Regions from separate parts of the Thermanaeromonas toyohensis ToBE genome, predicted to be linked through region 4. Evidence: riboswitches for the same ligand, from Rfam matches in the RefSeq annotation. Region 4 holds a riboswitch; each other region holds the start of a gene.
The links. A riboswitch is a leader RNA that binds a small molecule or an ion and turns the genes downstream of it on or off. The one in region 4 is predicted to bind cobalamin.
Positions count from the first base shown of each region.

Region 1 (7,471 bases), 580 kb from region 4:
CCCGGTAAAGACGGGAGGTACAGGATCTTATTGGGTAAAGGAATTGGCTTGCAGACGCCGTTGTTATTCAGCGGAAATACTTTACTTATACGGTTAGAAAGGCCGGTAACCTCAGTGTTAGATACGATTCTTAGCCATGGGTTTGAACATCATTACATTATAGCTTATGGGGATCTTATCCAAGAGTGGCGCGAGTTTGCTCGGCTTTTGGATCTAGAAATTGTGGAGTTTTAATAAAAAGGAAAGTCCAGGGAATAAAAATGTCAATAAAGTTAGAGAAAAAGTGTCCCCAAGCGCCATCTTTACTTTACGCCTTAGGTGCTGTTTTACCAGCATTATTAGCTTTAGTAACGGCAAGCTTAACGGGCTTGCCGTTACAGATTCCCTTCTTATTTGCCATATTTTTAGCTGGCTTTATAGGGTGGCGTTTGGGATATAGCTGGAGCGAAGTGCAAGCAGCAGCTTTAAAGGGTATGAGTCAATGTAGCCTGGCTATTTTTATCTTACTTTTGATAGGGGCTTCTATTGGCATCTGGATTTCTGCTGGGATAATTCCTGCGTTTATATATTATGGCTTTCAATGGCTTTCTCCTAAATTATTTTTACTTGAGGCTTGTCTTTTAACTTTTCTTCTGGCCTTGATTACCGGTTCTGATGCAGGTGCTTTTGGTACGGTAGGGATCGCTTTGCTAATTATGGGGCAAGCCTTAAACCTACCAGCTCCTATGATTGGTGGAGCTATTACTGCAGGAGGTGTAGCAGGGCAGCTTTTGTCTCCTTTAAGCGATATTACTGTCTTATCTTTGAGCGCCAATGGGGGAAGGTTATCTAGACTGTTACAGCTTCTTAGTGGGAGGGTAATACCAGTATTTATCCTTAGCTTAAGCTTTTATGCTGTTTATGGAATGTTAAAGGCCAGCTCTATGACTACTTTTTTATCCCCTGACCTCCCGGCGACCTTAAATAAAATGTTTACCTTTAGTCCCTGGCTTTTTTTACCCGTGATAATTTTGTTTTGTTAATTATATTTAAAGTCCCCTTGGCCCCAGCTTTAGGGGTTAATCTCTTGCTTTCTGGCCTGGTTGGTATTTTGATTCAAGATTTAGATTTCCGGAGCGTTATCCATGCCATGACCTTTGGTTATATTGCTTTGCCTGGGGAAAACACTACCGAGATAGGAATGATGTTTAACAGGGGCGGGATTATCAGCTTTAGCAATATCATTGGACTGATTTTCTTGGCTTCTGCCTGGGCGAGCGTGCTCCAGCATATTGGCATATTAGAATTCTTACTAAATAAGCTTTCCTACCTTAAAATCTTAAAACATAAGGTGCGCCTTACAGGATACCTTATAAGCATCTTAACTTCAGTAACCACCTGCGCTATTATTCCTGCTATTTTTATACCTTCAGCTTGGCTAAAAGAACGCTATGCAAGCGCAGGCTGGCAGGTAGAGCATCTTTCCCAGGATATGATAGAAGGTTCTTTTGCAGCGGCCTCGTTAGTACCCTGGTCCAATTTTAACTTCTTAGTCCTCGGAACTTTAGGAGTGGGGGCCTTTGCTACGGTGCCGTATAATATTTTTGCTCCTCTATTGATCTTTAGTGTCATAATGAAGGAGTGCTTTAAATGAGAGGTTGGAGGGGTAGTTTTACCATGACGTTAAAGTTAGGGATTGGAATGCTGGGCTATGGCTTTATGGCTAAAGCCCATACCAACGCTTATAAAAAGATAAAGTACATATTTCATCCTTTTCCTGCGGAGATAGAATTAATAGCTATCTGTGGCCGGGATAAGAATAAGGCTCAAGAGGCAGCCCAACGTTACCAATATCAGAAATGGGTTATCCATTGGCAAGATCTAGTGGAAGATGAAAGTATTCAGGTGCTGGATAATACTGCTACCAATGATGTGCATTGTGAACCGTGCATTGCAGCCCTTGAAGCTGGTAAGCATGTGATAGTGGAAAAGCCTATGGCGCTTACTTTAGCTGAAGCACGGAAGATGTATGAAGTAGCTAAAGAGGCGGAGAAAAAGGGCATAAAGCATATGGTCGCTTTTAATTACCGCTTTGTACCTGCTTTAAGGCTAGCCCGCAAGCTTATAAACGAAGGTAAGTTAGGGAGAATATATCAATTCCGGTCTAATTTTTTATCCGATCGCTTATCTAACCCCCAAGCCCCTTGGGCTTGGCGCCTTTCTAAAGAAAAAGCAGGGAGCGGAGTGCTGGGGGATTTAAACTCCCATGCTATAGATATGGTCCGGTTTCTTTTGCAAACAGAAGTGCAGGCGGTTTTAGCTTGGAACCCCACCCTTATTTCCCACAGGCTTACACCAGAAGGTAAAAGTTGCCCTGTAGAAGTAGATGATGTGTCCCTTATTTGGCTTAAACTAGCCAATGGCGCCGTGGCTTGCCTGGAAGCGAGTAAAGTAGCTACCGGATATAAAACCACCTGGCGTATTGAAATCCATGGGAGCGAAGGGGCTTTAGCTTTCGATTTAATAAGGGGTAATGAACTGCAATTTTTTAGCCGCCGAGATCCGGTAGAAATACAAGGTTTTCGGCTTATTCATGTAACAGAGCCCGAGGTCCATGACTATATAAGCTATTGGTGGCCGCGAGGGCATGGGCTAGGATGGGAGCATTATCATATTAATATGCTCGAGCATTTCCTGCGCTGTATTGCCACTGGAGATAATGTGGCTCCCTGGGGAGCAACCTTTCTTGATGGCTTGCGCTGCCAAGAAGTAATAGAAGCCGCTCTTACATCTAGCAGACAGGGCGGCTGGATCGAACTGGTCTATTAGATAAGGCTAGATTTATTGCAAAAGCTTCATTAAGAGGGACCTGTTTCCCCCTTGCTTCCTACTTTCTTTTCCGATATACTGGAGACAGCTAAAATTTTATATTTTTACCGGATGGGTGCCTTTGCGGGGCGTAAAAGGGAATCAGGTGGGAATCCTGAGCGGTCGCGCCACTGTAACCGGGGAGCTTTCCTTTTTGAGGGAAGCCACTGGGTAGTTTTACCTGGGAAGGCTAAGGAAAGCGGTGAGCCGGAAGCCAGGAAACCTGCCCGTCCGGATGTGCCGCTTACCCTCGCGTCAAGGGGAAGGGCTAAACTGTATGTATAGAAAACCCAGCCTCCAGGCGAGAGGCTGGGTTTTTAGTTAAGGGGGCCAAGGGGTGGGAGCTTGGCGGAAAAGGGCAAGTTGGTATTGGTCACTGGCGGAGCTAGCAGCGGTAAGAGCCGTTTTGCCGAGGAGCTAGCCGCTAGGTTAGCCCAAGAGGTTGTTTATATCGCTACTGCCCGGATCACTGATGAAGAAATGGCTAGGAGGGTGGGCAAGCACAAGGCTAGGAGGCCCGCCTCTTGGCGTACAGTTGAGGAGCCCTGGGATCTCAAGCGGGCCTTACAGGAATGGGGCCAAGCCAGCAGGACAATACTGGTGGATTGCCTGGGGACATATGTAACTAATTTGTTGGTAGACAAGGGTATGGAGGAGGAAGAGGTAAGCCTCACTCTACAGGACTTTGCTCGGCTGGCCTGGGCTTCCCCCGCTGATGTTATTATAGTAAGCAATGAGGTAGGATGGGGTGTGGTACCTTCTTATCCTCTAGGGAGAGTATTTCGGGATCTTTTAGGTGCGGCTAACCAAGAGATAGCTTGTCTGGCCGATGAGGTCTATTTGGTGGTCTCCGGTCTACCTTTGGAGATAAAAAGCCTGGCGCAGGCCGGACTTAAAAACTTTTCTAAAGAAGAAGCGAGCTTAGACGGGCGCTTGCCCTGTGATACACTACTACTTGGAGGAAAGAAGAAATGAGTAAAGGATGGCGGCGGGGATATACTACGGGTACTTGTGCAGCGGCTGCGGCCCGGGCAGCGGTGAGAGCTCTTTTGGAGTCTTGCCCCTCCGAGGATAGGGTTAGGGTAACCCTGCCCCGGGGAGAAGAAGTCGAATTACCGGTTATGGTAAAGCGGGGTGAAGGATGGGCCGAGGCTATAGTAATTAAGGATGCTGGAGATGATCCGGACATTACCCATGGTGCTGCCATCCATGTACGGGCCAGCTTCATAGACAAGGGTATCACCTTACGTGCAGGACCGGGAGTAGGGATAGTCACCAAGCCTGGGCTTCCTGTACCGGTAGGTGAACCGGCCATCAACCCTGTTCCTCGGGCCATGATTAAGAAAGCTGTAAAGGATTTCCTTCCTCCTGACCAGGGAGTGGAGCTTACCATCAGCATTCCTGGAGGAGAGGAGCTGGCCCGACGGACTCTTAATCCTAAGCTGGGTATTCACGGAGGACTTTCTATTTTAGGTACTACGGGCATAGTAGAGCCCATGTCTGAAGAAGCCTTCCGGGCCTCACTAATACCCCAGATTGAAGTAGCCCGGGCGGCTGGCCTGGATACCCTGGTACTTACCCCTGGGCGGCAGGGCCAACGCCAGGCCGTGGAAAACTATAAGATACCGGCTGAAGCGGTGGTCCTGACCAGCAATTTTATAGGGTTTCTCGCCGAAGCCTGCGCCGAACGCCATATAAAGCGTCTCCTTTTATGGGGCTATGTAGGTAAATTAGTCAAGGTAGCAGGAGGGATTTTCCATACCCATAGCCGCCTGGCTGATGCCCGTCGGGAGATAGTAGGGGCTTGGGCGGCTGCTTGGGGTGCCCCGCCGGGAGTGGTTAAGGCGGTGTTAGAGGCTAACACTGTAGAAACTATACTTACCATTTTGGAGGAGGCTTGGGGAAGGGAATTTTGCCGGACATTTTGGAATCATATGGCAGGGCTAGCCAGCAGTAGACTTAAGGAACGGCTCCAGGATAAAGTCGAAGTAGGGACAGCCTTTCTAAACCTTAAAGGAGAGATTATAGGCTGGGATGAAAAGGCGCAGAAGATTTTGGAGGAGTTGGGTCATGGCAGGAAACAAGGGGAGTTGGCTTAAGGTTATAGGTATAGGGCCGGGGCACCCTTCTTGGCTTACCCCTGCGGCCTATGAGGCGGTAGCTCAAGCTGAGATCTTGGTAGGGGGGCGCCGGGCTCTAGCACTTTTTGCTTTCTTGGAACGGGAGAAAAGGGTAATAGATGGGGACCTGGAAAGTCTCCGACGCTTTTTAGAGAGCGTGCGGGGGCGACCGACGGCAGTACTGGTTTCTGGAGACCCAGGGCTGTATAGCCTTTTGGGATGGCTAAAGCGGCATTTTCCGGAAGAAGAAATCATGGTGATACCCGGAATTAGCTCTGTTCAATTAGCTTTTGCCCGATTAGGCTGCGGCTGGGAAGAGGCTATTATCTTAAGCCTTCACGGGAGAGCCTTAAGCCTTCTAGATCCTTATCTAGAGGGGCTGGCCCAAGAGAGAGTATTGTTGGCCCTTCTGACTGGGGGTAGCAATACGCCGGCTAGGGTAGGAGAATACTTAACCTCTCAAGGCCTAGGAAAGGTAAGCCTCTGGGTGGGGGCTGAGCTAGGTGGCCCGGAGGAACGTATAGAGTATCTTTTGGCAGAGGAACTGGCCTGCTCCGACTTTCCTCAAGCAGCGGTGATAATCGGTGGATATAGGAAAAAATAGATGGCCCTACATAACCCCAGGTATTCCCGATGAACTATTTCAAAGGCGGGAAGTGCCTTTAACCAAAGAAGAGGTCCGGGTATTGACCCTGGCTAAAGCACGCCTGGCCCCTGGCCAAACCGTATATGACATCGGCTCAGGGACAGGATCCATAACTGTAGAAGCCGCCCGGTTGGTCTCCCCTGGAATCGTATATGCTGTAGATAAAGACGAAGAAGCCCTTAGACTTACTCGCGTTAATGTAACCTCTTTCGGTTTAACTAATGTGGTATACCTGGCTGGTGAGGCACCGGGAGCTTTAGCTGGGTTACCCCCTGCTGATCGCATATTTATTGGAGGGAGCGGGGGAAACCTTAAGGAAGTTTTATATCAGTCTTTAAGCCAGTTAAAGCCTAAAGGGATTATAGTTATTAATGCCGTAACCCTGGACACCTTATGGGAAGCTATAAATTTCGGCCGGGAAAGGGGACTAAAGACTGCGGCTATAGCTTTGAATGTAGCCCGGTTGGAGAGGGCGGGTCGGCGGGAGATTTTCCGCGCCCTTAATCCCGTATATATCATCCAACTCTGGGGCCAGCCCGGGCCATAGATTAAAGGAGGAGAAGGGTTTTGGTAGGGAAACTTTACGGTATAGGGGTGGGACCTGGGGATCCCGAGCTTCTTACACTTAAGGCCCGCCGCATAATAGAGGAGGTCCCTGTTCTGGCGGTCCCCGTCTCCCAGCGTGGGGAGGAGAGCTTGGCTCTTAAGGTGGTAAAACCCTTTATCCGGCCCCAGCAGGAGATTCTTTCCCTTTTTATGCCTATGAGTCGTGACCGTTCGTACTTGGAACGCTCTTGGGAGGCCGCCGCCCATGAATTATTGAATAAACTCTATGAGGGGAAAGACGTAGCCTTTTTAACCTTAGGAGATGCTAGCCTCTATAGTACCTATAGCTACTTGATGGAAAAAGCCCGGGAGATGAACCCGGATCTGGTCGTGGAGACTGTGCCGGGTATTACTTCCTTTTGTGCTGCGGCGGCTAGACTTAACTTGCCCTTGGCTAAGGGGGACGAGCCTTTAGCCATCATACCGGTAGTGGAAGAGGATGTGGCTACTTTAAGGGAATGGCTTGCCCAATTTCCCAATCTGGTCCTTATGAAAGTAGCCCGGAGGTACGAGGAAATCGTAGGCCTTTTAGCCGAAGCAGGGGTCCTTAAGAGTTCGGTTCTAGCCACGCGCTGCTGTCTAGAAGGCGAGCGGTTTTCCTGGGATCTCGAAGCTGGCCTGGGCCAGCGGCACGACTACTTGTCTCTTATTCTTGTACATAAAGGGAGGAGTTCAGGATGAAGGTTTATTTCATAGGTGCTGGACCCGGGGATCCGGAACTTATAACGGTGAAAGGGCAACGCTTACTTAAGGAGGCAGAGGTTGTAATCTATGCAGGCTCTTTAGTAAACCCTGCCCTGCTGGGTTGGGCGCGCCCAGAAGCTCGTATTTATGATAGTTCCTCTTTAACTTTGGAAGAGATTATAGATCTTATGGAGGAAGCTGTAAGAAAGGGACAAAAAGTAGCCCGGCTTCATACAGGGGATACCTCCCTTTACAGCGCAATACAAGAGCAGATAGAGGCTTTAGAAGCCCGCGGTATCCCTTATGAGATTGTGCCTGGAGTTAGCTCCTTTTCTGCAGCAGCAGCAGCGGTAAGAAAAGAATTTACCTTGCCGGGGCAGAGCCAGACCCTTATTTTGACCAGGAGGGCAGGAAGAACTCCCGTGCCGGAAGCTGAGAGTCTTGCGGCTCTGAGCGTCCATCGGGCTAGTTTATGTTTGTTCCTGAGCGCCCATTGTTTAAAAGAGGCTACCCAGGAACTGGCCACCGGATATGGCCTGGAGGCTCCGGCTGCGTTGGTTTATAAGGC
Region 1 is NZ_LT838272.1:1,779,274-1,786,744, forward strand. Features, by position in the region: gene B9A14_RS09160 (L-fucose/L-arabinose isomerase family protein) at 1-234, shown strand, start outside; gene B9A14_RS09165 (Na+/H+ antiporter NhaC family protein) at 261-1,022, shown strand; gene B9A14_RS09170 (Na+/H+ antiporter NhaC family protein) at 1,016-1,633, shown strand; gene B9A14_RS09175 (Gfo/Idh/MocA family protein) at 1,630-2,808, shown strand; cobalamin riboswitch at 2,905-3,092, shown strand; gene cobU (bifunctional adenosylcobinamide kinase/adenosylcobinamide-phosphate guanylyltransferase) at 3,193-3,822, shown strand; gene cbiD (cobalt-precorrin-5B (C(1))-methyltransferase CbiD) at 3,819-4,946, shown strand; gene cbiE (precorrin-6y C5,15-methyltransferase (decarboxylating) subunit CbiE) at 4,918-5,571, shown strand; gene cbiT (precorrin-6Y C5,15-methyltransferase (decarboxylating) subunit CbiT) at 5,552-6,160, shown strand; gene cobI (precorrin-2 C(20)-methyltransferase) at 6,181-6,900, shown strand; gene cobM (precorrin-4 C(11)-methyltransferase) at 6,897-7,471, shown strand, end outside.
Region 1: another riboswitch for cobalamin. It lies ahead of cobU (bifunctional adenosylcobinamide kinase/adenosylcobinamide-phosphate guanylyltransferase); the one in region 4 lies ahead of thiC (phosphomethylpyrimidine synthase ThiC).

Region 2 (7,471 bases), 790 kb from region 4:
AGGTGGCGGCTAAAGAAGGTATAGATGTAGAAATCTTACGGCAGCGCGTGGCTGAAGGTAAAGTAGTTATACCAGCCAATAAAAACCATACCAACCTGGATCCGTGCGGTATCGGCTTGGGCTTAAGGACCAAAGTTAATGCCAATATAGGGACTTCTACAGCTTACCCGGACATAGAACAAGAACTAAAAAAATTAGAGGCAGCTTTAGAAGCAGGTGCTGACGCAGTTATGGATCTTAGTACCGGTGGGGATATTGACGCCTGTCGCAGGGAGGTTTTGGCCCGCTCCCCGGTAGCTGTAGGAACTGTCCCTATCTATCAGGTTACGGTAGAGGCTCAAAAGCGTTATGGTAGTATGGTAGAGTTCACCGCTGATGACTTATTCCGGGTGATTGAGCTTCAGGCTGCTGATGGGGTAGATTTTATCACTGTGCATTGCGGTGTAACCTTAGAAACGGTGGAAAGGCTAAAAAGGGAAGGACGGCTTACCGATATAGTAAGCCGTGGGGGCTCTTTCCTCGTAGGATGGATGCTCCATCATAGGGAAGAGAATCCCCTTTACGCCCAGTATGATCGCCTTTTGGAGATAGCCCGGCGGTACGATGTTACTTTAAGCTTGGGTGATGGCCTGCGGCCTGGTTGTTTGGCCGACGCCACAGATAGAGCGCAGATACAGGAATTGCTCATCTTAGGTGAATTAGTAGACAGAGCCAGGGAAGCTGGAGTGCAGGCCATGGTGGAAGGGCCCGGGCATGTGCCTCTAAACCAGATCGAGGCTAATATACTTTTACAGAAGCGCCTTTGCCACGGAGCTCCCTTCTATGTATTAGGTCCTATTGTAACGGATGTTGCTCCCGGATATGACCATATTACTGCGGCCATTGGAGGAGCAATAGCTGCTGCGGCTGGTGCTGACTTTATTTGCTATGTTACGCCTTCCGAACATTTGGGCCTTCCTACAGCAGAAGATGTGCGGGAGGGGGTTATTGCGGCCCGCATTGCTGGACATGCGGCTGATCTGGTAAAAGGGATCCCGGGGGCTTGGGAATGGGATAGGGCTATGGCCCAAGCTCGTAAAGCTCTAGACTGGGAAAAACAAATATCTTTGGCCTTAGATCCTGTTAAAGCTAGGCATTACAGATCCAAACGGAACGTAGAAACAGCCGAAGCCTGTTCCATGTGTGGCGATTTTTGCGCCATGCGTATTGTAGGGGAGTATTTAGGTAAAACTATGGAACGTTGTTAACTTACAGTCGGCCACTGGAGCTTAGATGTTTCTTTTTTAAGCATAGTGTTACTTTGTGCCAGCATACGGGCTGGAGTATGGGGCTGACTAAGCTTTTCGTTAGTAAAAACTTAAGGATAGCTTTAGGAGCAAAGCTCTGTAGTAAACTAAGAGACGGCGAGGCAAACTAAACGAACGGTGAGGTTTTATGGCCAGGATAAAGTTGGCTCGAGGGCGAGAGGCAAGGCTAGAGAGTGGTCATCCTTGGGTTTACCAGACGGAAATTGAGGATATATACGGTGATTTTAGACCTGGGGATATTGTAGAAGTGGAAGACTGGCGGGGCAAGTTTTTGGGCCGGGGTTATATTAACCCGGCCTCTATGATTACTATCCGACTTTTAACTTATGACCCCCGGGAAGAGATAAATAAAAACTTTTGGCGCCAGCGCCTTCAAGCGGCCTGGGACTACCGGCAGAAGATACTTAGAGGGGCACCCACAGATTCTTTTCGGGTGGTTTTCGCTGAGGCGGATTTCCTGCCCGGACTTATTGTAGATAAATTCGCCTCTTATCTTGTGGTCCAGACTCTAGCCTTAGGGATCGATCGTCACAAGGATGTTTTGGTAGAAATATTGGAGGACTTAATCCGGCCAGATGGTATTTATGAGCGAAACGATGTGCCTGTCCGGGCCCTTGAGGGATTAGAATTACGTAGCGGGTTTCTTAAAGGGCCTTTTGACCCACTAGTAACCATTGTAGAGAACGGACTTAAGTTTTGGGTAGATTTAGCTCGAGGCCAAAAGACGGGGTATTTTTTAGACCAGCGTGAAAACCGGGCCGCTTTACGTCCCCTGGTAAAAGGTGCTCGCGTGTTAGACTGTTTCTGCCATACAGGTGGATTTGGTCTTCATGCTGCTTATTACGGCGCCCGTGAAGTTTTGGGTTTAGATATCTCGGAGGAAGCTATAGAGCTAGCTAGGCAAAATGCCGAACTTAATGGTTTAGAAAGTATTTGTTCCTTCCAGGTAGCCAATGTCTTCGATGCCCTTAGGGCTATGGATAAAGCCAAGGAACGCTATGATGTGGTGATACTGGATCCCCCGGCTTTTGTTAAAAATAGGAAAGCTTTAGAAGGGGCCATACGCGGATATAAAGAGATTAACCTTAGAGCCATGAAGATTTTAACACCCGGAGGTTTCCTTATTACTTGTTCCTGCTCTTACCATATGCCTCCCGAGCTGTTCTTAAAAATTATCCAGAGCGCAGCTAAGGATGCACGCCGGAGGCTACGCCTTTTGGCCTGGCGTGGCCAACCCCCGGATCACCCTGTGCTTTTAGGGTACGAGGAATCCTGTTATTTAAAATGCTTGATCCTTCAGGTTTTGTAATCGGTTTAGTAACTGTTAGGAGGTTTATTATGTCCTTAAGCCTCCCCTCGAACTTATATCCAGCAACTTTTATCGAACGTATCAGTCGGTTTTTAGTGCGGGCGAAAATGGGAGAGCGAGAAGTTTTAGCCTTTTTAGCTGATCCAGGAAGGCTTAAGGAGCTTTTACAGCCGGGGGCTGAAATTTACTTAACCCCTAGGGCTGGCCCGGATCGGCGGACCACCTTCGATGTGGTCCTGGTGCGCTATGATAGCGTACTGGTGTCTGTGGATAGTCGACTACCCAACCGTATCTTTGCTTTAGCCGTGGAGACCGGCGAGCTTCCGGAGTTTACTGGATACAGCATAGTAAGGCCCGAGGTAAGGGTTGGTGGAAGCAGGCTAGATTTTTTGTTAGAAGGAGAGGAGCAGCTGCCCTGCTACGTAGAAGTAAAGTCTGTAACCCTGGTGGTGGAGGGTGAAGCCCGCTTCCCGGATGCTCCAACTATACGGGGTGCCCGTCACTTAGAAGAGCTGGCTAAACTTAAAGCCCAAGGATGCCGGGCAGCGGTAGTATTTCTAATCCAACGGGAGGACGCCCTTCGTTTTGCTCCCAATGAAGATACAGATCCCTGCTTTGCTGCAAGCTTAAGGCGGGTGGTCACCCAGGGGGTAGAGATAGTGGCCTACCGGTGCCGGGTGGATTTGAAGACAGTAAGGATAATGGGCCCGGTAGAGGTAACGCTTTGAGGAGGTGTGCAGTCCGGTTACTTTTGCTGAAGGTGGGTAGTAGCCCATCTTTTCAGTTCACCCAGGAGGGCTTCCCGGGTGTTAAGGGAGGGGTCTTCCAGGACCTTTTCCAGTAGGTAATTTAAGGCTTTACCCACCGCTGGGCCGGGGGAGAGGTTTAAGTGTTCCATAACGTCGTAACCATTAATGGCGAGATTTTTAAGGCTAAAGGCTAAACTTTCTTGCTGGATCTTTTTTAAGCGCTGGGAGAATTCCTCCAAGGGTGAAAGATCAGCCTGAGGATCAGTCCCTAAGATATCGGCCCGTCTCAGTTCCAGGAGATCCTCTACCGCTTCTGGGCCTACGCGGCGCAAGAAACGTCGTAGTCCGGCTGGGGTGGTGGGATAAGAAAAGAGGTGGTGGCTAATAAGGTGGAGGACTTTCTCCCTAAACTCCCGGCTAAACTTAAGACGCTCCAAAACAAGTCTTGCCAGCTCTACACTTACCTTTTCGTGCCCATAGAAATGTATATTTTTTTCTTCCTCCTTCCGGCAGGCAAACTTTCCTATATCGTGAAGCAAAGCCGTCCACCGCAAGTGGGGAGAGGGGGAAATTTCCCGGACTACCGCTAGAATATGCTCAAATACATCCAATTTATAACTTTGATTTCCCTGGATAACCCCCTGATTCCGGCTAACCTCGGGTAATATCACTTCTAGTAAGCCTACTTGTTGCATTTTTCTTAAGCACTGGTCGGGATTGGGTCCTAGTAAAATTTTGGTGAGTTCTTCCCGTATACGCTCTGCTGAAACGCGAAGGATTTTTCCCAGGCTGGAAGATATAGCTTTTAATGTGGCTTTATCCCAGTAGATTTTGGCTCCCACGGCTCCTGCGCGACTCATAAGGTAAAAAGCGCGTAACATCCTCAAAGGGTCTTCTTCAAAGCGCTCTATAGGATTGCCTACTGCTTTTATTTCTAGAAGTTTACACTTAAGCTTAGGTATGACCTGGTAAGGATCATACCATTTTTGGGCTACCGGATCGTAGGCTAGAGCATTTACAGTAAAATCGCGGCGTTTAAAATCCTCTTCTAGGGAAACCCCAAAGTTTACTTGACCAGGTTTTCTTTTTAACGTATAGTCCTTTTCCTGGCGGAAGGTGGTAATCTCCAGGGCATGACCCTCTATCATTACAGTAACGGTTCCAAATTTAAGACCAGTAGGAATAGCCCTTTCAAAAAGGCTCATTACTTCTTCTGGAAAGGCGTTAGTAGCGATATCCCAATCCTTGGCTTCAAGCCCCAGCCAATAATCTCTAAGGGCCCCACCTACCACCCAGGCGGCATAACCTTTTTCTTGTAAAGTTTTAACAGCTTGATATACAAAATTAGGAAGCATTATTTTGGTAGGCAACCTATATTCAACTCCTTAATTTATCACTTTATCTTATTATCAAGTTACATCAATTCAATTCTAGCTTACTTTGGCTTACTCCTATAACTTAAACTTTGCAGAAACACTAGGCTAAAGATAGGGCAAAAATATGATAAAATTAAGGAGGAGCAATTTTGTTAACGCCCCAATTAAATAAAAAGCAAAAATGGGGGAGTAAAGTGCCGAGACCACCTAAATGTCGGCGTGTGGCTTTCATTCCGGGTATTACCTATTTTCAACCAGCTGGTATCCCTCTAGAACAGGTAGAAGAAGTTGTCCTGGCGTTAGAAGAATTGGAAGCTATCCGCTTAAAAGATCTAGAAGGATTAGAACAAGAAGACTGCGCTGCTAGGATGCATGTTTCCCGCCCCACCTTTGCCCGGATTTTAAATGCAGCCCGGGCCAAGGTTGCGGAAGCTTTAGTTAGCGGGAAGGCTATTAAGGTAGAGGGGGGTTGCTACCAGCTGGTGGGAAGAATATGCTGTCCCCAATGTGGCAGGAGATGGGAGCCAGAAGAGGATAGCTTAGAGTTTTGTCCCCACTGTGGAAATAGGGGCTCAATAAGGGGGGCAGGAGCTCCGCGAAGGTGCCGTAGGCGGCATGGATGGCAGGAAGGGGAGGATACTTCATAAACCTTGCCAGGCCCTAAGGTAGGAATTAAAGTAGGAATCAAGAAAAGAAGTAGCGAAGTACGGGTGCCCTTAACCTTTAAAGGGTAAAGGGTTAAAAGGGAAGCCGGTGAGAATCCGGCGCGGTCCCGCCACTGTGAAGGGGAGGGCCTTACATTTAGGTCACTGGGGTTTTAAGCCCTGGGAAGACGTAAGGTTCCGGTGAACCTGAGCCAGGAAACCTGCCCGTTGACTTTTAGCTTGCCCACCTACGCGGATAGGGAGGGGAGCGGGGAAAGACATCCTCCACCAAGGTAGGTGGAGGATTTTTTTCTGCGCTTTTAAATTAGAGGGGGAGGCTTAATGGGGTTTAAAATATGCTTTTATACAGCCATTGAAGGGGAATTAGGTGTTTTAAGCCGGGCTGTCCTAAAGGTACAGCAGGATTATGGCCAGATAGTAGAAGTTAGGGCTTTTTCTCACCGGGGAGAAGGTGGAGAGTCGACCAGGCAAATTTGTCAATTAGCCTGTGGTGTTGATCTCATTATTGTGCACCTCATGGGGGGGCCAGATTCCCTGCCCGGGCTTCAAGATCTGGTACAACTAGCCAGGGGGAATAACCTTCCCTTGGCTGTAGTACCTTCCGTGGGAGACGACAGCCAACTTCTTCTTTCTTTAAGCAATATGGAACCTGAGGATTACCGCCAGGTGCGACTTTATATCGCTTATGGTGGGGAAGAAAACCTTAAAAACCTTCTTCTTTGGGCGGCTAGCCGTTATGGTGGCGTAGAAGTGGTGGCAGCCGAACCCCGTCCCCTACCGTGGGAGGGTTTTTACCATCCGGACTACCCGGATCCAGAGAGGGCGGCCGCTTACCTAAAGGAGAAACTTAAAGAAAATAGGCCAGTAATAGGGATTCTTTTCTACCAGAGTTCTTGGGTAGCGGGTAATACAGCCTTTATCGATGAACTCGTTCGGCAAATAGAAAAACGGAATGGAGTGGCTCTTCCAGTCTTCCTTTACGCCACCAGAAATGATGAATTAGGTAGCCACGGCTTGGCCTGGGTACTAGAAAATTATTTCATGCAGGACGGCCTTCCAGTAGTAGATGTAGTGGTCAATACCCTCATGTTTTCCCAGACCATGGCTACACCTACTTTTAGCCGGGTAGGAGAAAAAGGGTTATACGAGCGGCTGGGCGTGCCCCTGATTAAAGCTATCGTTTCCTTAACACCTTATGAGGAGTGGGAAAAAAGCCAGCAGGGCCTGGGTCCCCTAGACGTAGTTATTAGCGTGGCTTTACCTGAGTTTGACGGGAACCTAATCAGCGTGCCTATAGCTACCCGGGAAGAGAGCGGGGAGGATCCTTTAACTGGGGCTGTCCTTACTAGGTATGTACCCATCCCCCAGCGGATAAATAAAGTGGCCTCCCTGGCCTTGCGCTGGGCCTGGCTCCGGCGCAAACCCAACCGGGATAAAAGGGTGGCTATTATCCTCCATAATTACCCACCGCGCAACGACCGGATAGGTTGCGCCTTTGGTCTAGATACTCCAGCCAGCGTGCACCGTCTGCTGGTAGCCATGCGGGCGGCCGGTTACCGGGTGGAGGACTTACCGCCGGATGGAGCAGCCCTTATGGAGAGGATTTTGTCCGGGTTGACCAATGAGCGGGGCTGGCTGGACCCGCGAGAACTGGACCAGCGAGCAGAGGCCCGGGTGGAAGCGGAAACCTACCAGGAGTGGTTTAATAGTTTCCCGGATCCTGCCCGAAAGCGTTTAAGCCGGGATTGGGGAGAGCCGCCAGGTGAGGTTTTTACCTATCAAGGCCACCTCCTTATCCCAGGCATTCTCTTAGGAAATGTTTTTATAGGCATCCAGCCACCCCGGGGGTTTTTGGAGGACCCAGCTACCATTTATCACAGCCCGGATCTGGCTCCCCCTCACCATTACCTGGCCTATTATCGCTGGCTGCGGGACGTATTTCAGGCGGATATGGTTTTTCATATTGGGAAACACGGTTCTCTGGAATGGTTGCCAGGGAAAGGGATAGGTTTGTCTGAAGCTTGCTTCCCCGACCTAGCCATAGGCGACCTGCCCCATGTCTATC
Region 2 is NZ_LT838272.1:401,769-409,239, forward strand. Features, by position in the region: gene thiC (phosphomethylpyrimidine synthase ThiC) at 1-1,247, shown strand, start outside; gene B9A14_RS01995 (class I SAM-dependent rRNA methyltransferase) at 1,435-2,616, shown strand; gene sfsA (DNA/RNA nuclease SfsA) at 2,646-3,344, shown strand; gene B9A14_RS02005 (CCA tRNA nucleotidyltransferase) at 3,362-4,735, opposite strand; gene B9A14_RS02010 (DUF134 domain-containing protein) at 4,936-5,388, shown strand; cobalamin riboswitch at 5,433-5,628, shown strand; gene cobN (cobaltochelatase subunit CobN) at 5,728-7,471, shown strand, end outside.
Region 2: another riboswitch for cobalamin. It lies ahead of cobN (cobaltochelatase subunit CobN); the one in region 4 lies ahead of thiC (phosphomethylpyrimidine synthase ThiC).

Region 3 (7,471 bases), 780 kb from region 4:
GAGTTCTTCCCTTTCCTGCGGTGGCATTATTTTACGCCGCCGGTGGTATAAAACGAGATCAGCCACCCTTTCTACATCTTTAGCTTCTACTACCCCGCGCCCCTCCCAGGCGGCTAGAGCCCGGGCAGCTTCCGCCATAGTGATCTCCGCCCGCTGCCCGGCCGCTTTAGCTTCTTCCACAAGTTCCGCAATAAGGGCTAGTACCGGTGGGGGCAAGGTAACCTGCGGTAAGAGGGCACAAGCTTTTTTGATTCTTTCCCGCATCTCTTGTTCTTGCTCGGCGAAAGAAGCTAGAAAACCTAAGGGATCGTTATCAAAGGCTTCCCTTCTTTGGAGGATGGCCACTCTATCCTTAAGGTCAGTTATTCCCTCCACCGGTACACAGAGGCCGAAGCGATCCAAAAATTGGGGCCGTAGTTCCCCTTCCTCAGGGTTCATGGTGCCTACCAAGACAAACCGAGCAGGGTGGACAAAGGCTATACCCTCACGCTCTACCACATTGACCCCTGAAGCAGCTACATCGAGCAATATGTCTACCAGATGATCATCCAGGAGGTTAACTTCATCTACATAAAGGAAACCCCGGTTAGCCTGGGCTAAAATCCCCGGTTCAAAGCGTCGCCGGCCCTGGCGGAGGGCATATTCCATGTCAAGGGAGCCTACCACCCGGTCCTCGGTGGCTGAAACGGGAAGATCCACTACGGGAACCGGGCGGGTAATAGAGGCCAAAGTCTCCCCTGCTGCCCGGCGTTCCTGGCAAAAGGGGCAAAGTCTGCAGGTATCCCGGGGATCACAGTTGCAGGGGCACCCGGCCACCACCTCAATTTCCGGCAAGAGATTAGCTAAGGCCCTCACCGCCGTGGACTTGCCCGTCCCTTTTTCACCCCGCACTAGTACCCCGCCTATCCGGGGGTTGATAACATTAAGGATAAGGGCTAACTTCATCTTGTCCTGGCCTATAAGGGCAGTAAAGGGATAAACATAACGTCGGTAGGCCGGCATAATACCTCTTATTTCCTCCGTTAGCCAAAGGATTTAGATCTCCTAGGGAAAAATTAAGGCCACTCTGACCCCTCCCCCTCCCAGGGGACCCCGAGGCCTCCGTGGCCTGTAATATGTATTCTTTTAATTCTCCATACTACGCCTATTTCCTCCTTCTTTTAGGGTAATCCTTAACAGCGTTCTGCTGACCCTTAATGGAACACTTAGTTCAGTTCCCTTGTTAAGGGTTCAGGCTTTTGTAGCTTCATATACTCTATCCATCGCCTATTACTTTATTCACCAAGCTTATAAACCACTTTCCTAAACAAGTTACCGGATCCTTTTCTCTAGAAAGGAGAAGGTCTCCTGGTCCTCCCAGGTAGCCCTGGATAAACTTATAGCCTGCCTCCAGCACAGTTTCAGCCGGTAAAAGCCCCCATTCGTATTCGTCACACAAATGAATTAAGCCTGCCGCCAAAGCTACCAAGGCCGGATCTTTTTCTATCTGAACCAAACATTTTAGGTACTGGTCCCGGTTAAGATTAAACCCTTCCCGGACAGCCTGGCGCCAGAAATCTTCCGCTCGCCACCCATACCGCTCAAGTCTTACCAAGAAGCTGCACTGGCGCTCTGGATTTAGCCCAGTTTCCTTCTCCAGCGCTTCCTTGACGGCCTCCTTTACCGCTACACCTATCAGTTCTCCCAATTTGGAATGCTTACCAGCATCAGAAAACATATAAGGGGATTGAGGATTAGCTACCGCAATTATTTGATCAGTCCCTGATCCGGTAGCAATGCCCCGGGAATAACGGCTGGGGGCCATAAGCTCCTGAAGGGCGGCAGCCTTGGCTTCCGTAGCTGTAATTAGCGTACGTACCAGGGTAGGGGGAGGAAGGTTTCCTTCGATAAGTAGAATGATGTTAATGGTCCCGGGGGTAAAAATCCACTGGCCATCGATTTCATAATACCGCGCTGGATCTCCAGCCCGGCCTCCGTTCACATCTACCCCGGCAGTAACTATGGCGCTAACTTCTAACTCTCGAAAGCTTATAGTTTTGACAGCAGCATTTTCCATATGAGCTGCTGTAAACAACCCCGCTGTATGTTCCCGGGAAAGCCCTAATGTATCTACCAGATAATCAAAATAGCCCTGGAGGCTCCCCCCTGGTAAGGTGGAAGGATCATGTCTATCTGCGGGAATGTGATGGTTGAATATAGCTTTTAAATCCTCACGGTATCCACCGTTAAATCTCGCTGTGCTTACTACCCGGCGGGGGCCAGGGAAATGGACAATAAGGGTGTCCTTCTCAATCTTATACGGGAGCATGGCCTGCTTCCTCCCTATCTGCTTTAGGTATAACTCTGCCCCTTCCTACACTTGCACAAGGCGAAGCCTGGTTAACCTCTGCCCAGGCCTCCTGCCTAGGCCTCTCCTGGGGCTTACAGAAATAATCTATTAGGTTTTTCCAGTTAGAACAGTAAATAAATCCTTGAGCTAGGTTTCCATAAAGATTAAAGGCCTCCTTCTGAGATCGTAAAGTATAAACTTCTTTGCCCCTGGCCACAGCCTGGCGAAGGAGTTCTAAATTTCGCCTATTTAATAACCCCACGGGGTACCCAGCATCCACCACCCAACTTACCCGCTCCAAAAGCTTGCTCGCCTTTTTAAAGGCCTCTAAACTTATTTCCTCGAAGGGCCTCTCACTTATAATGGTAGCCCCTATAGCTCGGGCGATATAGTAATCAATATCATTTTCGTGAATTACCCCCGTAAGGATACCAAACCCCCTCTTGGCCAGAATGCGATACAACGTAGCCGCCCTTCCTCCTCCACCGAATACGTATATTTCGGGATGGCCCCTTGCTTTTAACTCCAGGCTTCCCAGGTATTCATTAAAACAAGCATCCTTAATATCATATAGCTCGGCTATTATGTTCTCTGTTAAAATTTCTTCCGGGGGCCCCCAAGCCAAAATTTTTCCATTTTTAACTAGTATGGCTAACTCACAGGTTTTAAGGGCGAGATCTAGATCATGCAAAGAAGCGATTATGGTAATACCCTTTTCCCCGGACAGGTGACGTAAAATAGAAGTGACTTCCAGACGGTGACGTACATCTAAATGGGTGGTCGGTTCATCTAAGATAATCAGTTCAGGATCCTGGGCCAGGGCCCGGGCTAACAATACTTTCTGTTTTTCCCCATCGCTTAACTCACCAAAATATCGAAAGGCTAGGTCCTGGGCATGGACTAAGTTTAAGGCTTCCCATACCTTTTTATTATCTTCTTCCTTAAGCCGGCCCCAGATTCCGGTATAGGGATAGCGCCCCATGGCTACCAGATCAAAGACTCTCAATAATTCTACTGATACGCGCTCTGTCAGAACTACGGCCATATGTTTAGCCAGATCCTTAGCTAGGAAGTGGTATAAGCTTTGGCCTTTAAGATAGACCGCCCCTTTCTGGGGAGCCAGTAACCCGGCCAGGCAGCGGAGGAGGGTAGATTTCCCCGACCCGTTAGGTCCTAAAAGGCAGATAAACTGACCCTTAAAGGCTTTAAAATTTACCCCCTCCACTACCTTACGATCCCTGTAGCCAATAGCCAGCTCCTTAGCCTCCAGCACCTTCATAAAGCCGTCCTCCTTTTAAGCAAAAGGCTTACTATTAGAGGTGCGCCGAAAAAAGAAGTCAGGGCGCTTACGGGTAATTCTACAGGGCTAAGTATTGATCTGGCCAGCAAATCACAGAGGCTAGTAACTACTGCGCCAAGTAAAACTACAGCAGGGAGAAGGATTCTGTTATCGGAGCTGCCTAAGAGAAGCCTGGCCAGATGGGGAACAGCCAGGCCGATAAAGGCCACCGGCCCAGCAAAGGCAGTAACAGCACCTGTGAGGGAGCTAGCTAAGACTACTATGGTTACCCGTAAAGCCTTGATACTTACTCCCATACTGCGGGCGTAGTTTTCTCCTAATAAAAAGGCATTTAAGGGTTTACCTAGAAAAAATGAAAAGGCTAACAAAGGGACGGCAACCATCACCAGAAGGTAGACCTGTTGCCAAGTAAAACCCGAAAAACTCCCCAAAGTCCATAACACGAAACCATGTAGCCTTTCTTTTTCGGCCAGGGCAACTAGGATGGTAGTTATTGCACTACACAGGTAGCCCATCATAAGACCAGTAACTAAAAGGGTTATTATGTTTTGAACCCGCGCAGCCAGGATCATAACTAGCACCATGACCCCCAAAGCACCCGTCAAAGCTGCTCCGCTTAAAAACAAAGGGGAAAACCTAGTCATCCCTAGGGAAAGGCTAGTAAGCATAGTTAAGGCTACCATCAGGGTGGCACCAGACGAAACCCCTAGGACATAGGGCTCCACTATAGGATTGCGGAAAAATACCTGGAGGAGTAGGCCGCTGGTAGCCAAGGAGGCTCCCCCAATGATAACACCTAGCGTCCGGGGAAACCTGATTTCCCAGATTACGGCTGTATTTACCCCCTTTCCCGTTGGCCCCTCTCCAAGGATGCGGACCACTTCTCCCAAGGATATAGAAACTGAACCCAGCGCGATATTTAAAAAAAAGATAAGGCACAAGAGGCCCACAAAGGCTAGAAAAATAAACCAGTATTTAAGCCATGGGTTAATAAAGCTTCGCAATCGCCATCCCGCCTTAAGAAAAGGCTTATGAGCTTAAGTCCTACCATTTATTTGTTTAAGTTCATTTAGGTGGTAGCAGCAAGAAGTGCTTGATCTGGTAGCCAGCAAAACTTGCAGGATGTAAGATGGCGGCTAGATCCTCTATCTGCTCAGCGGTTTTATCCAAGGACTGATAGTACCAAGGCTGGAAAGCCCAAACTTTATTTTCTTTCACAGGTTTTATATCCGCTAGCACCGGACCCTGCTGTACAAGTTTTTCCAGGGAAGAAATTCCGTAATTGGGGCTACTAGCATAAATAAAGATATCGGCCTCCTTACTCCGGGCATAAAATTCTTCCAGGCTAATGGTGACACTACCTCCCTTATCAGCTTCTAGATCTTTAAAGACATAATCGCCCCCTGCTAAATCGATCATCCTGGCTACATAGGAACCACCCGCGGGTACATATACCTTACCCTTGAAGATGCTTCCCCACACCACCTTCGGCCGCTGTCCAGAACCAACCTTTCCTTTTAGGCTTTCTACCTTTTTAACTGCATCTTCAAAATAACTTTCGGCTTCTTGGCCCTTGTTGTAAAATGCAGCCATAAATTTAATCCATTCTAGCCTCCCTAGGGGCTCCTTCTCTAACCAGCTATTGTTTACGGCATAAGGTATACCTAGCTCATCCAGTTTTTTTACAATTTCCGAACCTCCCATAGCTCCCGTGTAGATAAAAACAACCTCCGGCTTTAAGGCCTTTATTTTTTCATAATCTGGAGCCATAGAGCTTCCAAGATAAGTGATAGTACCTCGTTCGAGGCCCTCTTTAACTTTATCGATGTACCACTCTTCCTTTTTACTGGTTACTCCTACAATACTATCCAGTTCCCCCAGCGCCTTAAGCAAGGCGGCATCTGTAGTGGAAAACACCGCTACCCGCTTAACCGGCGTATATATCGCCGGCAAATCCTTATACTCGGCCGGCGGCTTCTTCCCTTGAGGCACTAGAAGTAAAGTCCGGCTTTCGCCATCAGTAATCTTTTGATATCCCCCAGGTAGCTTTTCTATTTTGAATCCGGTGGCATACTTAAGATTTAACGCTTCCACCGGAGCAGAAGCTTCTTTCTTTGTTCCACAACCGTTTAAAAAACTTAAGGCGAAAAATGTAATAAGTAAAATATAGAAAGAGAGGAGAAACAAATTTAATCTATGGGGAAATTGGGGCTTAGGCTTCCGGATAAATTTATCATTAAATCCGCAGGGATTAATCATAACTATGAACCCTCCTAATCAATAGTGATTTAAATCTAGAGCCACCCATCCTTTAAACATCAAGAAAAGCCAGGTTTGCATTGGCCAAACTAAAAAGTCCCCCTACCCGGAGTGGGGGACTGGAATCGGGCATAAAATAACCACCTCCCTATCCGCGTAGGTTGGTAAGTTAAAGGTCAACGGGCAGGTTTCCTGGCTCAGGTTCACCGGAACCTTACGTCTTCCCAGGGCTTAAAACCCCAGTGACCTAAATGTAAGGCCCCTCCCCTTCACAGTGGCGGGACCGCGCCGGATTCTCACCGGCTTCCCTTTTAACCCCTACCCTTTAAAGGTTAAGGGCACCCGTTACCTCCTACAGGCTATTTAATTTTAATATCCAACTATTCGAGTATAGTTTAGCATGGGTATTTATAAGTTGTCCATATCTATAGTAGAGTTTATAAGTTGTCCATATCTATAGTAGAGAAAGATATTCGAGGTAACCAGCGAAACGACTTAAGAAGGCTCATTACCGTTGAGCACTGAGTAAGGCCCATTCTATAAAGACCTTCCTTAATACACAATCTCCCCGGTAAGGCCTATCCACCCGTCCAGTATAAGCATAAGCGCGGGCTAGACACCCTCCACCACAAAGGAGTTTATCCGGGCAGTCCCGGCAGCCTTCCATATTTTCGACCTTCCGCTGCCACCACGGCTTCCCCTTGACTGCCTGTAGCAGGGAAAAATGGGGGTCCATAATGTTACCCAAGTAAAAATCCGGTAACTCGCTCAAAGAGGCACAAGGATAAACACTACCATCAGGTAGTATAGCCAAGGACTGGCCTGTAGTACCATAACAGTAATATAGGCGTCTATAGCCATGGGTTAACAAGTACTTTATACGTTCAACTTCCCGGAACCGTATAACTGGCCCACCTAAAGAGCTTATTTCCTGCGCCCGTCTTAAAGTAGCCCTAAGCTTCTGACGAAGAAGTTCTTCATCGGGAGGTAGAATTTCATTATCTTGGGCTCTCCCCAACGGCCGTACTAAATCCAAGGATAAACCATAAATATTCCCCAGATAAGCACATAATTCCACTAGCCTAGGAAGCTCTTCTGTACTCCTTCTGGTTAAAACAACGGTGAGGCCTACTTTAATCCCTTCGGCAGCCAAATTTCTTAAACCCTGAATAGTAGCCAAGGTAGAACCCCGGCCTCCTACAAAGGGTCGCAAAGAATCATTTACTTCTGGCATACCGTCAAGACTTACACCTAAGGAGAGGCCCAACCTTTTTAACTCCCGAACAAGGCCTGGGGTAAGTAAAGTTCCATTGGTCTGAAGCTGGAAAGTAGCTTTTAGGCCTTGCTCCCTAACATAAGAGATTATTTTTTTAATAAGGGAAAAATTGAGCAAGGGTTCACCACCCGAAAATTGGATCTTAAATGAGGAAGCCCTAGCAGCCACATAATCTACGGCCTGTTTAGCCACTTCCCAGGACATATTTTTCTTGCTTTCTCCTCCCCGGGCATAACAGTAACTACAGTATAAATTGCAGGCATCGGTAACGCGCAAGATCAACAATTTGATCTCTTCCATGGAATAC
Region 3 is NZ_LT838272.1:411,348-418,818, reverse strand. Features, by position in the region: gene B9A14_RS02045 (putative cobaltochelatase) at 1-1,002, opposite strand, end outside; gene B9A14_RS02040 (adenosylcobinamide amidohydrolase) at 1,256-2,308, opposite strand; gene B9A14_RS02035 (ABC transporter ATP-binding protein) at 2,295-3,608, opposite strand; gene B9A14_RS02030 (FecCD family ABC transporter permease) at 3,605-4,633, opposite strand; gene B9A14_RS02025 (ABC transporter substrate-binding protein) at 4,695-5,888, opposite strand; cobalamin riboswitch at 6,054-6,249, opposite strand; gene B9A14_RS02020 (radical SAM/SPASM domain-containing protein) at 6,397-7,464, opposite strand.
Region 3: another riboswitch for cobalamin. It lies ahead of B9A14_RS02025 (ABC transporter substrate-binding protein); the one in region 4 lies ahead of thiC (phosphomethylpyrimidine synthase ThiC).

Region 4 (7,471 bases):
GGGTAAAGGGGGATCCATGCATATAGCTGATCTAAATATTGGGATACTAGGGGCTAACGGGATTGTGGCAGGAGGGATACCCATCGCTGTAGGGGCAGCCCTGGCTTTAAAAATGCAAAGGCGAAAAGAAGTGGTTCTTTGCTTTTTCGGTGATGGCGCCTTAGCCCAAGGCGCTTTTCATGAGGCGGCTAATTTAGCTGGCCTGTGGAAATTACCGGTAATATTTATATGCGAAAATAACCAATATGGCATGTCGCTAGCCGTAAGGAAAGCCCTGGCTTGCCAAGATATAAGCATTTGGGGCCAAAGCTATGGCATGCCAGGTATACGTGTAGATGGAAATGATGTAGAAGCGGTAATGGAAGCAGTTAAGGAGGCTGTAGCTAGGGCCAGGCAGGGAGAAGGGCCCAGCCTAGTAGAATGTGTAACTTACCGCTGGCGGGGCCACTCCAAGAGTGATGCTAATCGCTACCGGACCAAGGAAGAAATTGAACAATGGAAGGAGCGCTGCCCCTTAAAAAGGTGGCGAAACAAGCTACTTGAACGAAATCTTTTTACCGAAGAAGAATTAAAGGCCATAGAGAAAGCAGTAGAAGAAGAGATCGCTTTGGCTATAGCTTTTGCCCAGGAAAGTCCGGAGCCAGGGCTCGAGATTTTAGAAGCTGACGTATACGCTTAAAGAACATCCCAGGGGGTCGCTACATTTATGAGGGAGATAACTTATAAAGAAGCCATAAGAGAAGCTTTGCGGGAGGAACTGCTCCGCGATGAGAGGGTGTTCTTGCTGGGAGAAGATATTGGGGTATATGGAGGAGCCTTTGGTGTAACCTTAGGGCTTGTTGAAGAATTTGGTGAAGAACGGATTAAAGATACCCCTATTTCAGAAGCCGCTATAATTGGAGCGGCGACAGGAGCTGCTTTAATGGGGATGCGGCCAGTGGCAGAGATCATGTTTTCGGACTTTATCACCTTAGGCATGGACCAACTAGTGAACCAAGCAGCCAAAATACGGTATATGTTTGGAGGGAAAGCTAAGGTACCCCTAGTGGTAAGAACGCCTTTGGGTTCAGGGACAGGAGCTGCAGCCCAGCATTCCCAAAGTTTAGAGAATTGGTTTGTCCATGTACCCGGGTTAAAGGTAGTTATGCCTTCTAATGCATATGATGCCAAGGGTTTGCTTAAATCTGCTATCCGGGATGATAATCCGGTAGTATTTTTCGAGCATAAGCTGCTTTATAACACTAAAGGGTTAGTCCCTGAAGAAGAATATCTTATACCTTTAGGACAAGCTGATATTAAACGACAAGGTCAAGATATAACTATAATTGCTACTGGGATAATGGTATCCCGGTCCCTTGAAGCGGCCCATATTTTATCTAAAGAAGGCGTAGAGGTAGAAGTTGTAGATCCCCGTACATTGGTGCCGCTAGATAAAGAGACAATTATAAATTCAGTAAAGAAAACAGGGCGGGCGCTAGTAGTACATGAAGGATGTCAGCGTGGAGGTTTCGGTGGGGAAATAGTTGGGTTACTTTGCGAAAGCGAAGCGTTTTACTATCTTGACGCGCCCATATGGAGGGTGGCCGGCAAAAATATACCTATCCCCTATAACCGGAGGTTAGAAAGCGCGGCTGTACCCCAAGTACAGGATATTGTAGCAGCAGTAAGGAGGCTGGTGGCCTGATGTCTTTTGTAATGACTATGCCTAAACTGGGTATGACCATGGAAGAAGGAACTATTCACAAGTGGTGGAAAAACGTGGGGGAGGAAGTAAGACAAGGAGAAATTCTTCTAGAAATCCTTACAGATAAAGTTAATATGGAAGTAGAGGCACCTGTGTCAGGTATACTTAAGGAGATAAAAGCCCAGGAAGGAGAGGTAGTAAAGGTAGACGAACCTATTGCCGTAATTTTATTACCTGAGGAAGAACAAAGAGAAGAAGCTTTTAACTTAGAGCCCCAAAAGGTTAAAGAAGAAAAAGTCAAGGCTACCCCGGCTGCCCGCTATATTGCACAGCAAGCAGGGATAGATTTAAGGAAAGTACAGGGGAGTGGCCCAGCAGGAGAGATCAGGAAAAAAGATGTAGAAGACTTCATTTCGGATAGGGGAGCCATGGAAGTTGACCTCGTACCTTTGACTGGGGTACGTAAAGTAATTGCCGATAAGATGTTGGCAAGTTATACCAGTATACCCCATGTCACCTTGGTTACCGAAGCCAAAGCTTCAGAACTAGTTAACCTTTGGATTAAGCTAAAACCCATAGTAGAGCAAATAGCTAGTACCAAATTATCTTTTACTTCCCTGCTAGCTTACTTCTTGATTAAGGTCTTAAGTAAATATCCTTATATCAATGCCCGCCTAGAAGGGGATAGTATAAAAAGATATAAAGAGGTTAACTTGGGGATAGCTGTGGATACCCCAGAGGGCTTATTAGTGCCAGTGATAAAAAAAGCAGATAGGATGGGTTTAGGTGAGCTGGCCAAGGCTATAGAAGAAAAGGTGTATAAAGCCCGGGAAGGGAGGCTTATTCCTGAAGATCTAACAGGAGGTACGTTTACTCTTTCCAATCTAGGTATGTTCGATATAGATTTCTTTACCCCCATCATAAACAAACCAGAAGTAGGTATCTTGGGTGTAGGGCGGATTAGGGAATTTTCTGGTCAGAAATGGCTAACCTTAAGCCTCTCTTTTGACCACCGGGCTTTGGATGGAGGTCCGGCAGCTAGGTTTTTGAAGGCGCTAAAGGAGGTTTTGGAAGATCCTATAAAGGTGATAATCTAGTTACCTGGGCAGAAAGGGGAAAATTTTGATATAGTAGAGATAGTAACACTTAAAGAAGGTGATATAGCTATGAAAAAGATTGAAGTAGAGCTTTTCTGCCCCCAATGTTTGGAGAACACTGTGCATAGGGCAACTTGTGTAGGGGATTTCCTCCTAACCTTAGAATGTTCTAATTGCGGTAAAAAGACTAGGGTAAGCCGCCGGGTGCCGGTTAAAGAGTTAACCCAGGACTTTTTAGAGAGGCTAATGACCAAGCCTTTAAGGATTACAGAGGAGCTCCGCCGTTCTCCGCACAAAACTCTTTTATCTTTACCTAGAAGGGCTATAACCAAACCCTTACGCCTAATGCAGGAAGTAATGGATGATTTGGGGTTGCTCGGGAGGGAGAGGAAAAGTTAATGGTAGCTAAAGAAGCTGTTCTGCTAAACGAAGCCGGCCTGCATGCACGACCGGCTGCTCTTTTTGTTCAGGAGGCCAAGAAGTTTAAGAGCAAGATCATAGTGCATAAAGGAGATAAACAAGCAGATGCCAAAAGCATTTTAGGGATTATAAGCCTGGCGGTTACTAAAGGGACTTCGATAGTAATAACCGCTGAAGGAGAAGATGAGAAAGAAGCAGTAGAGACTCTAGTGGGCCTTATTAACAGTAAATTTGGAGAAGGGATGAAAAATGATTAAAGGATTATCGATTTCGCCAGGAATAGGCATAGGAAAAATTTACAAGTTAGGCGGTATGCAGGTTGATATTCTGGAAAGGACTATTTCTGAAGAAGAAATACCAGGAGAAATGAAAAGGTTAGAGGAAGCCCTTGATAAAGCTAAAGTAGAACTTAAAGAGCTAGTTTTAAAATCTCGGGAAAAAATAGGAAAAGAAGAGGCCCAAATTTTTGAAGCCCACTTACTTATCCTTGAGGATCCCAGTTTAACTGACAAGATAACAGAAAAGATTAAAGGAGAAAAGAAGAATGCTTCCTGGGCAGTGAAGGAAGCAGTAGAAGAGGTAGCCCGAACCTTTGAAGCTCTAGATGATGAATACTTCCGGGCTAGGGCAGTGGATATACGGGATATTGGAGAAAGGCTTATAAATTTCTTAGAAAGTGGGCATAGAAGAACAGGGGAGATTCCCCCTGGTTCAGTCGTTGCAGCTAAGGAACTGACGCCTTCAGAGACAGCTTCCTTTTCAGCGGAAATTATAAGAGGGATTTTAACTGAAAAGGGAGGACCTACTAGCCATGCAGCTATTGTAGCCCGGGCTCTGGGGATCCCTGCCATATCTAGCCTTCCCGGACTTATGGATAAGGTAAACGATGGGGACATAGTGGTGCTAGATGGTACAGAGGGAGTGGTATATTTAAATCCCAGTGAAGAGCTTATCCTAGAATTTGAAGAAAAAAGAAAAAAGCTTAAGCAACAGCAAGAACTGCTGATCTGGGGTGGTCCTGCAGCGACCAAGGATGGTAAAAGAGTAGAACTTGCCGCCAATATAAGAGACCCTAGGGAGGCGAAAGCGGCCATAAAACAGGGGGCTGAGGGCATCGGACTTTTCCGGACGGAATTTTTATTTATAAATCGTGAGCAGCCTCCCAGCGAAGAGGAACAATTTGAAACATACCGGGAAGTATTGGAACTGATGGAAGGAAGACCAGTAGTTGTTCGTACCTTGGATATCGGCGGAGATAAGCCCCTGCCTTATTTAGACCTGGCCCAGGAAGAAAATCCCTTTTTGGGATTAAGAGGTATAAGGTTAACCTTAAAGTACCGGGATTTATTTAAGACCCAGCTTAAGGCTTTACTCCGGGCTTCCCTTTATGGCAACTTAAAGATAATGTACCCGATGGTGGCCAGTATAGAGGAGGTAAGGGAGGCTAAGAAGATACTAGAAGAAGCCAAGAATGAAGTAAATAAATGGGCACCGGTAGAAATAGGGATAATGATTGAAACCCCGGCCGCTGCTTTATCTGCAGATATATTAGCTCGCGAGGTAGATTTCTTTAGCATCGGTACCAATGATCTTACCCAGTATACTCTGGCGGTAGACCGGGGAAATGAAGAAGTAACGGCTTTATACGATCCTTATCACCCCGCTATCTTACGGCTTATATATACTACAGTAGAAGCAGCTCACAAGTTTAACAAATGGGTAGGTCTGTGCGGTGAGCTAGGGGGAGAAGTGACAGCAGCGGCCCTCTTGGTGGGACTAGGCCTAGATGAGATAAGCATGAGCCCTATTTTTATACCCCAAGTAAAACAGGCTATCCTCCATCTTTCTTATGAAGAGGCTAGAAAGCTCGCTTTAAAAGCCTTAGAACTCTTAAGCGGACAGGAAGTCCGGGAATTGTTATATGCAGGAACTAAAGGTTATTGATCTGGGCAGAAAAGATTATCTGTCCACTTACGAGCTTCAGCTTGAGCTAGTAGACAAGCGGATCAGAGGAGAGATAGGTGATGTATTGGTTTTAGTAGAACATTTCCCCCCTGTAATAACCCTGGGTCGAAGTAGTAAAAAAGAGCATCTCCTGGTGGGCCCAGAAGTTTTAAAGGAGCTGGGGATAGAGCTTGTGGAAGTGGACCGGGGTGGTGATATCACCTACCACGGTCCGGGCCAGATAGTAGGTTACCCTATCTTAGACTTAAACTATTATGGAAAAGATTTACACAGGTTATTGAGGCTTTATGAGGAAGTGATGCTTAAGGTAGTAGCTAGTTATGGGTTAATAGGTAGCCGTAAACAAGGGCTAACAGGAGCTTGGGTGGGGGATAAAAAGATTGGTGCTATAGGAGTGGCTGTAAAGCGTTGGGTAACTTACCACGGGTTTGCTTTTAATGTACAGGCAACCTTAGAAAACTTTTCTCTGATCGTGCCTTGTGGGTTGCAGGATTATGGGGTTACCTCTTTAGAAGATTTAATAGGGCGCCCTGTACCTATGGAAGAAGTTAAAGAACGGCTCCTTAAAGCTTTTAGAGAGGTGTTTGGTTTCTTTTAGGTTACCAGGGCTTCGCTAAGGTAGAAGATTTAGGTACAACGCCAATGCCGCGCTCAAATAATAACTTTGTGATATCACAGGGAATGTGATATAACAAAATAAGTTAGGTCTGTGCGGTGAGCTAGGGGGAGAAGTGACAGCAGCGGCCCTTTTAGTGGGACTAGGCCTAGATGAGATAACGCTAGAGCCACACCTCTATTGACACCAGGGGAAATCATATACTAAAATCATAAACGAAAAAATTAATAAAGATAACCCGGCCAGGTGCCCGTCTAGGGAGAATAGGGAATTGGGTGTGAATCCCAAGCGGTCCCGCCACTGTAACCGGGGAGCGAACCTAAAAGAAGGCCACTGTTCCTTAACCCGGAGGGTAGAAGTTTAGCTACCGGGGAAGGGGGATGGGAAGGCGCAGGGGAGCAAGGATCCGGGAGCCAGGAGACCTGCCTGGTCGTAAGGAGTACACCTTCTCGCGGAAAGAAGGTGGGAAGCCCTGAGGATGATGGTAAAGTTCTCAGCGATGCTGGGAACTTTTTTATTTTACTTATTTAAAGGTAAAGGAGGTAGCCGCTCCATGACTCAACTGACCAGCGCCCGGCAAGGAATAATTACACCAGAAATGGAGGAGGTGGCTCTCAAAGAGGGGGTTACCCCGGAATTTATAAGGCAGGGAGTGGCCGAGGGAACCATAGTAATCCCCCGCAATGTTAAGCGCCGGAATATAGTTCCTATAGGTATCGGAAAAGGGCTTAGAACTAAGGTAAGCGCAAGTGTGGGGTTGTATGGAGACAGGGCAGAAATGGGGGTAGAAATAGCTAAAATTAAAGCAGCAGTAGAAGCGGGCGCGGATGCTATTATGGACCTTAGTGTAAGCGGGGATATCAACGCCATGCGCGAGGCTTCCCTCACCTCTACGCCTACTCCTGTTGGTACCTTACCTATCTACCAGGCCTTTGCCGAAGCGGCTAGAAAATATGGATCTTCACTCAAAATGGAAGTGGAAGAACTGTTTGAAGTTATCGAGCGCCAGGCTGCCGAAGGCGTAGATTTTTTCGGGCTACATTGCGGACTCACCATGGAAATAGTGGAGCGGGCCCAAAGGGAAGGGAGAGTAGATCCCTTAGTGAGCTACGGGGGTTCCCATCTTATGGGATGGATGTTGTATCACCGCAAGGAAAATCCCTTGTATGAGCACTACGATCGCCTTCTGGCTATCGCCTATAAATATGATGTTACTTTAAGCTTAGCCGATGGGATGCGACCGGGGTGCTTGGCCGACTCTTTAGATGGGGCCCAGGTACAGGAACTGGTGGTCTTAGGGGAATTGGTAAGGAGGGCTAGAAAAGCAGGCGTACAAGTAATGGTTAAAGGGCCGGGGCATGTTCCTTTAAATAAACTTAAAACTACTATAGCGCTTGAGAAAAGCCTTTGCCAAGGAGCACCCTACTTCGTTTTCGGCCCTGTTGTTACAGATATTGCTGCAGGCTATGACCACATAAGCGCGGCCATAGGGGGGGCTATCAGCGCTTGGGCGGGCGCGGAGTTTATTTGCTATGTAACTTCCGCCGAGCATCTAGGCCTACCTGATATAGAGCAGGTGCGGGAAGGTGTGATAGCTGCGCGCATCGCTGCCCACGCCGCTGATCTAGCCAAGGGGGCATCTAAAGCTTACGACTGGGATTTAGCCCTTTCCCGAGCCAGAAAAGAGTT
Region 4 is NZ_LT838272.1:1,196,293-1,203,763, forward strand. Features, by position in the region: gene pdhA (pyruvate dehydrogenase (acetyl-transferring) E1 component subunit alpha) at 1-679, shown strand, start outside; gene B9A14_RS05925 (alpha-ketoacid dehydrogenase subunit beta) at 707-1,684, shown strand; gene B9A14_RS05930 (dihydrolipoamide acetyltransferase family protein) at 1,684-2,781, shown strand; gene B9A14_RS05935 (hypothetical protein) at 2,851-3,180, shown strand; gene B9A14_RS05940 (HPr family phosphocarrier protein) at 3,180-3,458, shown strand; gene ptsP (phosphoenolpyruvate--protein phosphotransferase) at 3,451-5,145, shown strand; gene lipB (lipoyl(octanoyl) transferase LipB) at 5,123-5,764, shown strand; gene B9A14_RS18220 (putative PEP-binding protein) at 5,874-5,966, shown strand; cobalamin riboswitch at 6,010-6,226, shown strand; gene thiC (phosphomethylpyrimidine synthase ThiC) at 6,336-7,471, shown strand, end outside.